Regions from separate parts of the Gordonia ajococcus genome, predicted to be linked through region 1. Evidence: riboswitches for the same ligand, from Rfam matches in the RefSeq annotation. Region 1 holds a riboswitch; the other holds the start of a gene.
The links. Region 1 has a riboswitch for thiamine pyrophosphate ahead of thiC (phosphomethylpyrimidine synthase ThiC). Riboswitches for the same ligand answer to the same signal wherever they lie in the genome.

Region 1 (6,089 bases):
CCCCGCGCGTAGGTGGCGGGGATGTCGACCGGGAACGGGATGTCGACGACGCGGGAGAGGATGACCTTCTGATAGCGTCCGGCGGCGATCTCGGCGACGGCGGTGGCGACGCGACTGCGGTAGTCCTCCGAGTCGACTCGCACATCGACCGGGCGCGACTCGCCGGGAGCGCTTGCCGTGAGGGCGATCTCGAGGAGACGACGTGCTCGATCGGGATCGGCGGTGCCGGTGTCCACGCCATCCGCGTCGACGAAGGCCTCGAACTCGGGAACGATCAGATGCGCGAGGACCGTGTCGTCGGGAACACGGTCGAGGATGCCGTGGTACGGCGCGCAGAAGTCGAAACCGACCCAGCCGTAGAGACGCCAGTCGGCGATCGACAGGGATTCCGTCGCCGCGGCGAGAGCATCTGCCGGGTCGCCGTGCCACGCAGTGGTCGTCCGGCGCCCCCGGTCGTCGACGATGACCTCGCTGCGCGTGACGATCACACGCGCACGGACGCCCGCGGCGAAAGTCCAGCGACGGTTGCGCTCGTAGACGACGTGGTCGCCGAACTCGCCCGAACCCGCCCAGGCCGCCGAGATCTCGGCGGCAGCGGAGTCGCTGACCGGCGTCGCCGGACCGGGCCCCGCAGCGTCGAGCGTCGGGGTTCGCGAATCGGTCGTCAGCGACATGTCCTTGTCCTCCGGTCGTGGGCGGCAGCGCCAGTGATCTTAGAGATATTAGGACAGCCTAAGCAAACAACTCTACGATCGATGGCGTGGCTCACATCAGCGACCGATCGGTAAGGTTACCCTATCCTGCCTGTGTTTGAATGGGTCCCATGCAGACGCATCTGGACCGAGTGACCGACCTGCTCGACGGTTTCACCCCGTACGCCGACGTCCAGGCCGAGCGCTACCGGGACGCCGGACTGTTCCGCGGCCTCCCGCTGTTCGCGAGCTTCGACGCCAGTGCCGATCGCATCCCCGAGGCGCCGGCCGTCACCGATGCGTCGACCGACGGACCGCGGACGCTCAGCTACTCCGACCTGCGTGCCGCCTCGCTGCGTCGTGCGGCAGGTTTCGTCGAGGCCGGACTCCGGCCCGGACAACGCGTCGTCCTGCAGCAGAACAACTCCCTCGACTTCGTCGTGAACCTGTTCGGTCTGCTCCGCGCGGGCATCGCCCCGGTGATGACCCTGCCCGCCCACCGGATCACCGAGATCGCCCACCTCGCGGCCGGCGCCGGGGCCGTCGCCTACATCGGCGAGGACGGACGGCGCGGCTTCGACTTCCGGGATCTCGCCACCGAGCTGCAATCCCGCGTCCCGGACGTCGAGCACGTGTTCATCTCCGGCGATCCCGGTCCGTTCCGGGCCGCACCGGATACGGACCCCGCCGCGGTCGACCTCCCGTCCCCGCCGGATCCCGGTCTCCCGGCGCTGTTCCTGGTCTCGGGCGGCACCACCGGTCTGCCCAAACTGATCGCGCGCACCCACGACGACTACGACCTCAATGCGCGACTGTCGAGCGACGTCGCGAACCTGACGGCCGACGACACGTACCTGGTCGCGCTGCCCGCGGCCCACAACTTCCCGCTGTGCTGCCCGGGCATCCTCGGCGTCCTCGGCGTCGGCGGCCACGTCGTCTTCACCGACAACCCCAGCCCCGACCACACCTTCGACCTCATCGAACGCCACCGCGTCACGGTGACCGCGCTGGTCCCCGCCCTCGCGCAGCTGTGGTGCGCGGCGACCGAGTGGGAACCCGCGGACATCAGCTCCCTGCGACTCCTCCAGGTCGGCGGCGCCAAGCTGGCCCACCCCGACGCCGTCGCGCTCGACGAGGCGCTCGGCGACGTGGTCCAGCAGGTGTTCGGCATGGCCGAGGGGCTCATCTGCTACACCCGGCCGGACGAACCGCGCGATCTCGTCCACGAGGTGCAGGGTTCACCGATGTCCGAGTTCGACGAGGTGCGCGTCGTCGACGACCAGGGCGCCGACGTTCCCGACGGCGAAGAGGGCGAACTGCTGGTGCGCGGCCCGTACACGATCCGCGGGTACTACCGGGCGGACGCCCACAACGAGAAGTCCTTCACCCCCGACGGCTTCTACCGATCGGGGGACAAGGTGACCCGCCTGCCCTCCGGACACCTGTCGGTGACCGGCCGCATCAAGGACACCGTCGTCCGGGCCGGCGAGAACGTCGCTGCCGACGACGTCGAGGAGAACCTGCTCGCACACCCGTCGGTGCGACAGGTCGCGGTGGTCGGGCTGCCCGACGATGCGCTAGGTGAGAAGATCTGCGCCGCGGTCGTGCTCTCCCACGACCATCCGCCGGCCCAGCCGCTCGAACTGGCCGCGCTCCGCACGTTCCTCGCCGACCGCGGCCTCGCGTCGTTCAAGCTCCCCGACGTGGTCCGCATCGTGCGGTCCCTGCCCGTCACCGCCGTCGGCAAGATCGACAAGAAGGTCCTGCGTACGACGCTGCTGGCGGGATGAGCCGGTTGAGCCGCCCTTCCCGCTGGTTGAGCCGCCCTTCCCGCTGGTTGAGCCTGTCGAAACCTCACACGGGCGCGAGCTCCACGATTCCCGGGTGATGGTCGAGGTAGTCCTTGGTGAACGAACACACCGGCCGGATCCGCGCGTTGTGTTCACGGGCGAAATGGATGACCGTCCGGGTGAGACGCGTCGCAAGCCCGTGGCCGGTGTACTCGTCGTAGAGCACGGTGTGCAGAACGGTGATGGTCGTCTGGCCGTCGACGGTCTCCATCGAATAGCCGAGTACGCCGACGAGATCGCCCGCAACCCAGAGTTCGAACCGTTCGCGGTCGGGATTGTGCACCACCTGAGCGATCTGCTGCAGGATGGACCTCGCCGATTGCGGCGGTCGATGCCGGTTCTTGCGTAGCACCTACACCTCCTCATGTCGTCACCGTCTGCGGGTCACCGGCATCACGCCACTTCTTGACGTTCGGCCCCCTGTGACTAGGGTCACACCCTACCTTACGGATCCGTAACTGCTGAGAAAGGGTCTCGATCTGCCTGGCATCGGGTGGCTGCTCCGCGGACGTTGTATGGTGGCGAGCGCAACACAACTACACACCGCGGGGGCTCTCACGATGACCGAGGGCTGAGATGGCGACGGGCGGTCGCCGACCGCTCGAACCTGTCCGGGTAATGCCGGCGTAGGGAGACCATCATGGGCACACGTGTATCCACCACACCCACCACTGCAACCTTCGAAGACGGCGGACTGACCACGGGACCGATCGAGGGCAGTTCCAAGCACTACCTCGCCGTCGATCATCTCCGCGTACCGCAGCGTCGGATCCACCTCACCAACGGCGAACACCTCGACGTCTACGACACCTCGGGTCCGTACACGGACACCGAAACCGAGATCGATGTGGAGCGCGGACTGCCGAAGACCCGCGACTCGTGGCACCGCCCGGAACCGATCGACGGCGCGAGCACCCAGCTCGCGTGGGCACGAGCGGGGATCATCACCGACGAGATGCGGTTCATCGCCGCGCGTGAGGGCGTCGACGCCGAACTCGTCCGCTCCGAGGTGGCCATCGGTCGCGCGGTGATCCCGGCCAACCATCGTCACCCCGAATCGGAGCCGATGATCATCGGCAAGCGGTTCGCGGTGAAAATCAATGCGAACATCGGGAATTCGGCGGTGCGCAGCTCGATCGCCGACGAGGTCGAGAAGATGGTGTGGGCCACGCGTTGGGGCGCCGACACGATCATGGACCTCTCGACCGGCGCCGACATCCACACCACGCGCGAGTGGATCCTGCGCAACTCCCCCGTACCGGTCGGCACCGTGCCCATCTATCAGGCACTCGAGAAGGTGAACGGCGATCCGGTCGCCTTGACGTGGGAGATCTACCGCGACACCGTGATCGAGCAGGCAGAGCAGGGAGTCGACTACATGACGGTGCACGCCGGGGTCCTGCTCCGCTACGTGCCGCTGACCGCCCGGCGGGTCACCGGAATCGTCTCCCGAGGCGGTTCGATCATGGCCGCCTGGTGTCTGGCTCACCACGAGGAGTCGTTCCTGTACACGCACTTCGACGAACTGTGCGAGATCTTCCGCCGCTACGACATCACCTTCTCCCTCGGCGACGGACTACGGCCGGGGTCGATCGCGGACGCCAACGACGAAGCCCAGTTCGCCGAACTGCGCACCCTCGGCGAACTCACCACCATCGCCAAATCCCATGGCGTGCAGGTGATGATCGAGGGACCCGGACACATCCCGATGCACAAGATCGCCGAGAACGTGCGCCTGGAGGAAGAACTCTGCGAAGAGGCACCCTTCTACACACTGGGTCCCCTGGCCACCGACATCGCACCCGCCTACGACCACATCACCTCCGCGATCGGTGCGGCGATGATCGCCCAGGCGGGAACGGCGATGCTCTGTTACGTGACGCCCAAGGAGCATCTCGGGCTGCCCGACCGCGACGACGTGAAGGTCGGCGTCATCACGTACAAGATCGCGGCCCACTCCGCAGACCTCGCGAAGGGGCATCCCCGGGCACAGGAACGTGATGACGCATTGAGCAAGGCGCGCTTCGAGTTCCGCTGGATCGACCAGTTCAACCTCGCCCTCGACCCGGACACCGCCCGCGAGTACCACGACGAGACCCTGCCGGCCGAACCCGCGAAGACAGCTCACTTCTGCTCGATGTGTGGTCCCAAGTTCTGCTCGATGCGGATCTCCGCCGACGTGCGCGCCTACGCGGAGGAGAACAACCTGGTGACCGCCGAGGACATCGACCGCAAGATCGCCGAGGGCATGGCCGCGAAGTCGGCCGAGTTCGCCGAGGGCGGCAACCGCGTGTACCTGCCCCTCGAGGCCAGTCGAGGCGGTTCCGCGTGACCGGCCAGCCACCGCAAGGCCACGGGGACCTCGAATTGCTGCCCGTCGCGGCACCGGGTGAGACGCCGGTCCGCGTGATGACCATCGCCGGATCGGATTCCGGTGGCGGCGCCGGCATCCAGGCCGACATGCGCACCTTCGCGCTGCTCGGCCTGCACGGTTGCGTCGCGGTGACCGCGGTGACCGTGCAGAATTCACTGGGCGTCAGCGGCTTTCAGGAGATCGCACCGGAGACCGTGTCCGCCCAGATCCGCACGGTCGCCGACGACATCGGGATCGGCGCCGCCAAGACCGGCATGCTGGCGTCGGCGCCGATCATCGACGCGGTCGTCGCCCAGTGCACAGACAGCGGTATCGGTCGCGACACGTCGACACCGCTCGTCGTCGACCCGGTATGTGCTTCGATGCACGGGAACCAGCTACTCGCGGATTCCGCCCTGGACACTCTGCGCGACAAGCTGTTCCCTCTCGCGACGGTGGTGACCCCGAACCTCGACGAGGTCCGGCTCATCACCGGGGTCGACGTCGTCGACACCGATTCCCAGCGTGATGCGGCAAAAGCATTGTTCGATCTCGGGCCCGCCTGGGCCCTGGTCAAGGGTGGACACCTGCGCTCCAGCGACCACTCCCCCGACCTGCTCTACGACGGTGCGGAGTTCATCGAGCTCAACCACGAGCGCATCGACACGACCCACGACCACGGGGCCGGCGACACCCTCGCCGCCGCGATCACCTGCGCTCTGGCACACGGGTACTCGGTGCCCGACGCCGTCGCGTTCGCGAAGGAGTGGGTCACCCGCGGACTCGCCGCAGCTTATCCGCTCGGCGCCGGCCACGGCCCGGTGAACCCGCTGTGGCGGGTGGGCCCCAACCGCTGAAGCGTCGCCCGCCACCGTCGAGGTCGATGGGCGACCCTACTTCTCCCAGCCGATGTCCTCGATCGGACCGACGTAGAACTGTCCCGCACCGTAATTGGCGAGATCTTCTTTCACCGCGACCATCGCCGGACCGTTGAAGAGCGGGAGGTTCGAGTACTGGGCGAATGCCTCGCGCTCGACCTTGTTCCCGGCCGCGATCTGGGCCATCGGGTCGCCGATCCGTGTCATCGCCCTGATCTGTGCATCGAGTTGGGGAGTGCCGGCCCCGGCGGGGTTGAACTGCGAGTCGCTGCACCACACCTGGCAGAAGTAGGCCATGCCGAACGGATCGCTCGAG
Region 2 (6,089 bases), 950 kb from region 1:
GTCGTCGCTGGTCACCGCGTCGACCTGTCCCTGCTGCATCAGCACCAGGCAGTCGGCCCAGGTGGTGGTGCTGACGATCCGGACCCGCGGCTGGATGGACTGCATCCGGCCGATCGAGGTGGTGCCGCGGGCTGCGCAGACCCGCTTGTCGGCGAGCTGGGCCGGTCCGGCGATGTTCGAGTTGCGGAACGACAGGATGCGTTGGGACGCAACGTAATACGGGGCGGAAAAGCTGATGTCGCGCAGCCGGTCGCAGGTGATGCTCATCGTCTTGATGACGACGTCGACGGTCTTGTCGCGCAACGCGTCGATCCGCTGTGCGGAGCTGAGCACCTGGAACTCGACGCGCCGCGGGTCACCGAAGATCGCGCCCGCGATCTCGTGCGCGATGTCCACGTCGAAGCCCTGGATGTCGCCCGAGATGGGATCGCGGAAGCTGAACAGGTTGGAGCCGATGTCGAGTCCGACGATGAGCCGGCCGCGTTCGAAGATCCCGGCCATCGTCGAATTCGGCGGCATGCGGCCGGGCGCGGGCATCTGTGCGGGCGGACGCAGGGTGAGGGTGGCGTTGCACGCCTCCGAACTCGGCGGCGGTTCGATGGGCACGTCGGTCTGGACGCCGGGCAGCACCAGCGGGCCGACGGTCGCGGTCGGGGGCGGTGACTCGGCGGCGGGGAACCGGACACAACCGGTCGCGACAAATGCCACGAGCAGCAGGACGGCCGCCGCCACCGGACGGCGCGGGCGGACGGGTCCGGAGTGGGAGAACCGGCGGCGGGCGAGTCGGCGAGCGATCATCGGTACTCCCGTATTCGGGGGACGAGTCCGCCGACGATCGCGATGGCGGCGAGGACCGAGAGCAGCAGTATCCCGGTCCCGGTGAAGCCGAGTACGCGCTGGGCGGTGTTGATGTCGTCGCGGAACGACGTCCGCGCGGTGGTGATCGCGTCCACGAGGGCGGTGTCGACGGCGGTGTACGCGCGTGCCGAACTGTTCAGCCCGTCCCCGACCGTGAGTTGCCGGGCGCGGTCGAAGTTGCCGGTCTGGATGTACCGCCGGACGCCGGCATCGGTGCGCTTCCACTCCGCCAGCGCCGAGCTCACCTTGTCGAGCTGCTCCGCCGACACCGAACCGGTCTCCTCGGATGTGCGCACGTCGTCGACGATGCCGTCGATCCTGGCAGTCGTCGCGGCGAAGGTCCGTTCCAGTCCGCCCTGGTCGCCGCGGCGGATCAGGGCCAGGGTCTCGGCCGATCTGGCCTGCTGGGTCAGGATGCGGGCGGCCGTGAGTTCGCGAAGCGGGTCGGCGCCGTCGGTTCGGGCGTTGCTGGTCGCAGCGACCGACATCAGGCCCGACGCCAGCAGCCACACCGTCCCCAGGGTGAGCGCGCCGATCGCGGCGACCAGTCCGAGGTTGAAGCGACGGCGGGTCCTGCGCGCCAGGTAGCGGGATGTCAGCACCATCGCCGTGAGCAGCAGCAACAGCGGGACGTAGACCGTCCACGGCGGGCGGGTCAGCGAATGCTGCGGGTCGGCGATCGCCATCGACCGCCGCTCGTAGAGGCGCTGGGCGGCCGGCAGGATCTTGTCCTGCATCAGCGACGACGCCTGGCCCAGGTACGCCGATCCGACGGGATTGCCCAGCCGGTTGTTGGTGCGGGCGGTCTCGATGAGTCCGCTGTAGACCGGGATCGACGTCGAGAGGGTGTCGAGGTCCGACGACAGGGCACGCTCGGTCGCGTCCTGGGCCATCCCGGGCCCCGGCTCGCTGGAGGTGCCGGTCGCGAGGATCAACGACGACGCGGCCGTCGCCAGGGCATCTGAGTAGCGTTGCCGCAGATCAGGAGTTTCCAGACCGCCCGAGATGAATGCCGCGTTCGCGGACGCGTCGGCGATCGACAGGGAGCTGTACAGGACCTGCGCGGCCTCGGCGAGCGGTTCGGTGCGATCGATCAGGCGCTGCAGGGTCTGGGTGCGGTCTTCGAGCACGGTGGAGGCGTACAGACCGGTGGACAGGCAGCCGAGGAACAGGATGACGCAGATGATGATCAGCTTGCCCGGTGTGGTGCCCGAATAGTGCCGGAGCGTCTGGAACGGTGACTGCGCACGTTCGCGGGCGGTCGCGACGAGCTCGCGACGATCGGCGAGGACCTGGCGGATCGGCGGCGACGACTGGGCGGGACGGAACGTGCGACCGCCACGGGTGAGTGCCGTCCGCACGGAGGACGCATCGCCGGTCACCTAGCTGATCCCCTTCTCGAACGCTGGATCGTCTCCGGTGCGGCCGCTCGGTCGCCGGCCCCCGTTCCGGCTCCCGCGACCTGTCTGAAGAAATGACTCAACGGGGTCATCGCTCACCGGGTCGTGCGTGTTTCAGCCTATGCCATCTCCGGTGGGTTCCTCCCTTCAACGCGGTCGCCACTCCGGAGGCCTCGGGGCGGCGGGGTGGAGTTCTTCGCCGCGTGGACCCGCTTGCCGCGGTACGCGGATCGGTGTCACCGCGGTACGCGGATTCGTTTCGCTGCGGTACGCGGATTGGTTTCACTGATCCAACGGATGGATCGCCATCGCCCTGGCAGGTCGGGCATGTCTCACTTACGGTGGAGGAACCCCGGCGATCCCCTCGTCGGGTCTGCAAGGAGGCGTGGTGCGCGGAGACGGCGACGGCTGGGTGATCGATCCCGACGGTTCACGGTATTGGGGTGTTCACGGCGCAGCAGGTCTGCTGCTCCGGGCGCCGTTGGCCGACGGCGTGACGGGCGTTCTGCTCCAGCATCGCGCCGCGTGGTCGCATCAGGGTGGTACCTGGGCGCTGCCCGGCGGCGCCCGGGACTCGCACGAGGGCGCCATCGATACCGCGATTCGGGAAGCCGAGGAAGAAGCCGGCATCAACGGCGAGGACCTTCGGGTCGTCGCCGCCGTCATCACCCACGAATCACCCGGCGGCTGGACCTACACGACGGTCATCGCCGAGACAGACGAGCCGGTGCGCACGATCGCCAACTTCGAGTCGACGGAACTGCGCTGGGTGGAGGAGAAGCACGTCGATCAGCTCCCGCTGCACCCGGCGTTCGGTCTGGCCTGGCCCACGCTGCGCGAACGGATCGCGGCGCTCGACCCGCAGGGATAGCGGTTCGGCCCGTCGAACTTCACACCGTCGGACCTCACGACGCCGAACTTCACAGGTCGGGCTTCACGCCGCCGCGGGTCCGAGCAGCCGGTTCGCGCCGGAGATCAGTGCCGCGATGTTCGCCTCGTCCCCGGTGCTGCCCTCGCCGAAGGCCCACACCTGCCTGCCGTTGTTCTCACACAGCAGGAAGGTGGCGATCGAACCGTCGAGTTCGCGCTGGTGCAGCCGCAGTATCTGAACCGGCGCGCCGAGGTCGTAGAGGATCGAGGTCATCGCGCCGAGCGGTCCGGCGGCGACGGCGCTGCACGACATGATGCGATCGGCGATCGCGATGGTCGCGCGGCATTCGACGAGGTCCTGACGGGTCGGTGCGACCGACCACGATCCGAGCCGGATGGTGCCGCCGCTCGCATATTCGTCGGTGAATCGTTGCCAGCTCATCCCGATGACCTCCTCGCGCATACCCGCGGGCAGCGGACGGCCGAAGTGTTCGGTGATGGGGTCGGCCGACGGCGCGGTCGCGTGTCCGTGTCGTGAGAAGGATGGGTGAGGCAGATGAAGAGGATGCATCTCGAAAGCCGATTTCGGTCGAAGAAGAGATGACCGACAAGAGCGCGCAACCGACCCGCAGCGGGGGGTCGGTCAGAATCAGACCCCGCTGCGGCGGGTTACGAGCGCGCGCTTGATCCACATCATGATCGGTCCAGAATAGCCCTCGGTGGCGAGGGCGGCAAACGGGTTTCGCGCCTGAGATCTGCCCCGGAGATCCGCCCCTCAAATCGACCCCTGGAACACGCCCTCCAGAGCGTGACCGGTGACGATATGCACGTGGCGCCGCCCCGGAGGGCGCTTTACCGGGGCGGTTTCTCGGGGCGGTTTTCCGGACCCGGGTGCTACAGCCGTGCGAGGAGCTCCGCGGCCGCCGCGGCAGGGTCGGCGGCGGCCGTGATCGCCCGGACCACGACGATGCGGCGCGCTCCGGCCGCGGTCACCTCCGGCACCCGCGGGGCATCGATGCCGCCGATGGCGAACCACGGCTTGTGCGGAGTCCCGGGTTCCGACATCGCAACGGCGGTCGTCGACACCAGATCGAGGCCGGCGGCGGTCCGACCCGGTTTGGTGGGGGTGGTCCAGCACGGGCCGACGCAGAAGTAGTCCACGTCGGGGTCGGCGGCCGCTGCTGCGGCCTGCCCGGGGTCGTGGGTGGATGCACCGATGATCGTGTCGGGGCCGACGATCCGGCGCGCGACCCGTGGCGGCAGGTCACCCTGTCCGACATGGAGGACGTCGGCGCCCGACAGTGCGGCGATGTCCGCGCGGTCGTTGACCGCGAGCAATGCGCCGTGGGCGTCGACGACGTCCCGCATCGCGGTGAGGATCTCGAGCTCCTCGCGGGCTTCGAGAGTGCCGAACTTCTTCTCCCCGGGTGACCCCTTGTCGCGAAGCTGCACGATGTCGACGCCGCCGGCGAGGGCGGCGTTCACGACCTCGAGCAGGTCGCCGCGTTCACGCCGCGCGTCGGTGCACAGGTAGAGCCGGGCGGAGTCCAGGCGGCGGCGCAGTTCGCGAGCACGCGATTCGGGGGCAGTCGTCACGGCGACCAGGCTAGCCGCGTCGGTGCGGGCCGGGCGTAGGGTGGACCGCGAGAACACACGGGAGCCCGGACCGGCCGGGCTGAGAGTGCGGACCCTCCGCTGACCGTCGAACCTGATCCGGGTCATTCCGGCGAAGGAAGGTGATCTGGCGTGAGCCATGTTGTCGAGGAACAACCCCACCCGGAGCAGCCCGACCGTGCGCTGACCGTCGTCGGCGGTGGCGTGATCGGTCTGACCTGTGCGCTCGCTGCCGCCGATGCGGGCTGGCAGGTCCGCGTCGTCGACGCCGGGCACGAGGAGCGGGCGTCGTGGGTGGCGGGCGGCATGCTCGGTTCGCTCGGCGAGGGGCATCCGGGTGAAGAAGCGGCGCTCGCGATGTCGGTGCAGTCGGTGCGGCGCTGGCCGACGCTGGTGAAGCGGCTCGGCGACCCCACGATCGTCACGGCCACCGATTCCCTGTTCGTCGCCGCGTCCGCCGCCGACGCCGAGTACCTGCAGCATCTCGCGGACTTCGTCTGGGCCGAACAACCGCGGACCGACGCCACGCTCAGCACGGTCACGGGTCGCGAGATCCGTTCGCTGGAGCCGTCGTTGAGTTCGCGGCTCGTCAGTGGCTACCGGGCGGTCGGCGAGTGGTCGATCGACAACCGTCGTCTGCTGGCGACCCTGCGCAGCGTAGGGGCCGCCGCGGGGGTGCGATTCACCGAGGCGCGGGTGGGCAGCCTGGCCGACGTCCACGAACATGCCGGCCCGCGGGACCAGATCCTTCTCGCCGCCGGACTCGGCACGGCGGAACTGCTTCCCGACGTGCCGCTCCACGCGGCGAAAGGGGAGATCCTGAGACTGCGCCGGACGCGGTGGTCGGTGCCGCCGCCCGGGCACGTGGTCCGTGCCCGGCTCCACGGCCGAGCGGTGTACCTGGTGCCACGCGAGGACGGGATCGTGGTCGGCGCAACGCAATACGAGGCCGGCGGCTTCGGGGACCGCACCCCGCAGGCGGGTGGTGTCGCCGATCTGCTCGCCGACGCCATCGAGGTGATGCCGGGTCTGCGCACCTACGAGCTGGTGGAGGCGGGTGCCGGACTGAGGCCGTGCACCGCCGACGGGTTACCGATCGTGAAGCGGGTCGACGACCGCACGGTGGTCGCGACCGGACACGGGCGCAACGGCATCGTCCTCGCGCCGGGCACCGCGGACAACGTGCTGGGAATTCTGGAAGGAGCATGACCGTGACCATCACCGTGAACGGAGAGAACCTCGACGTCGGCGACGACGTGTCGGTGGGGGACGTCGTCGCCCGCCTCGGCCTACCGGACCGGGGGATCGCGGTGGCCGTCGACGGTGCGGTCGTCCCGCGCGGACAGT

Region 2: another riboswitch for thiamine pyrophosphate. It lies ahead of thiO (glycine oxidase ThiO); the one in region 1 lies ahead of thiC (phosphomethylpyrimidine synthase ThiC).

The regions. Positions count from the first base shown of each region.
Region 1 is NZ_CP052884.1:511,408-517,496, reverse strand. It holds gene GAA2_RS02325 (salicylate synthase) at 1-674, opposite strand, end outside; gene GAA2_RS02320 ((2,3-dihydroxybenzoyl)adenylate synthase) at 824-2,482, shown strand; gene GAA2_RS02315 (GNAT family N-acetyltransferase) at 2,547-2,894, opposite strand; TPP riboswitch at 3,078-3,192, shown strand; gene thiC (phosphomethylpyrimidine synthase ThiC) at 3,183-4,874, shown strand; gene thiD (bifunctional hydroxymethylpyrimidine kinase/phosphomethylpyrimidine kinase) at 4,952-5,752, shown strand; gene GAA2_RS02300 (ABC transporter family substrate-binding protein) at 5,789-6,089, opposite strand, start outside.
Region 2 is NZ_CP052884.1:4,647,686-4,653,774, reverse strand. It holds gene GAA2_RS21025 (glutamate ABC transporter substrate-binding protein) at 1-798, opposite strand, end outside; gene GAA2_RS21020 (hypothetical protein) at 795-2,240, opposite strand; gene GAA2_RS21015 (NUDIX hydrolase) at 2,647-3,129, shown strand; gene GAA2_RS21010 (hypothetical protein) at 3,193-3,570, opposite strand; gene thiE (thiamine phosphate synthase) at 4,023-4,724, opposite strand; TPP riboswitch at 4,772-4,881, shown strand; gene thiO (glycine oxidase ThiO) at 4,875-5,951, shown strand; gene thiS (sulfur carrier protein ThiS) at 5,954-6,089, shown strand, end outside.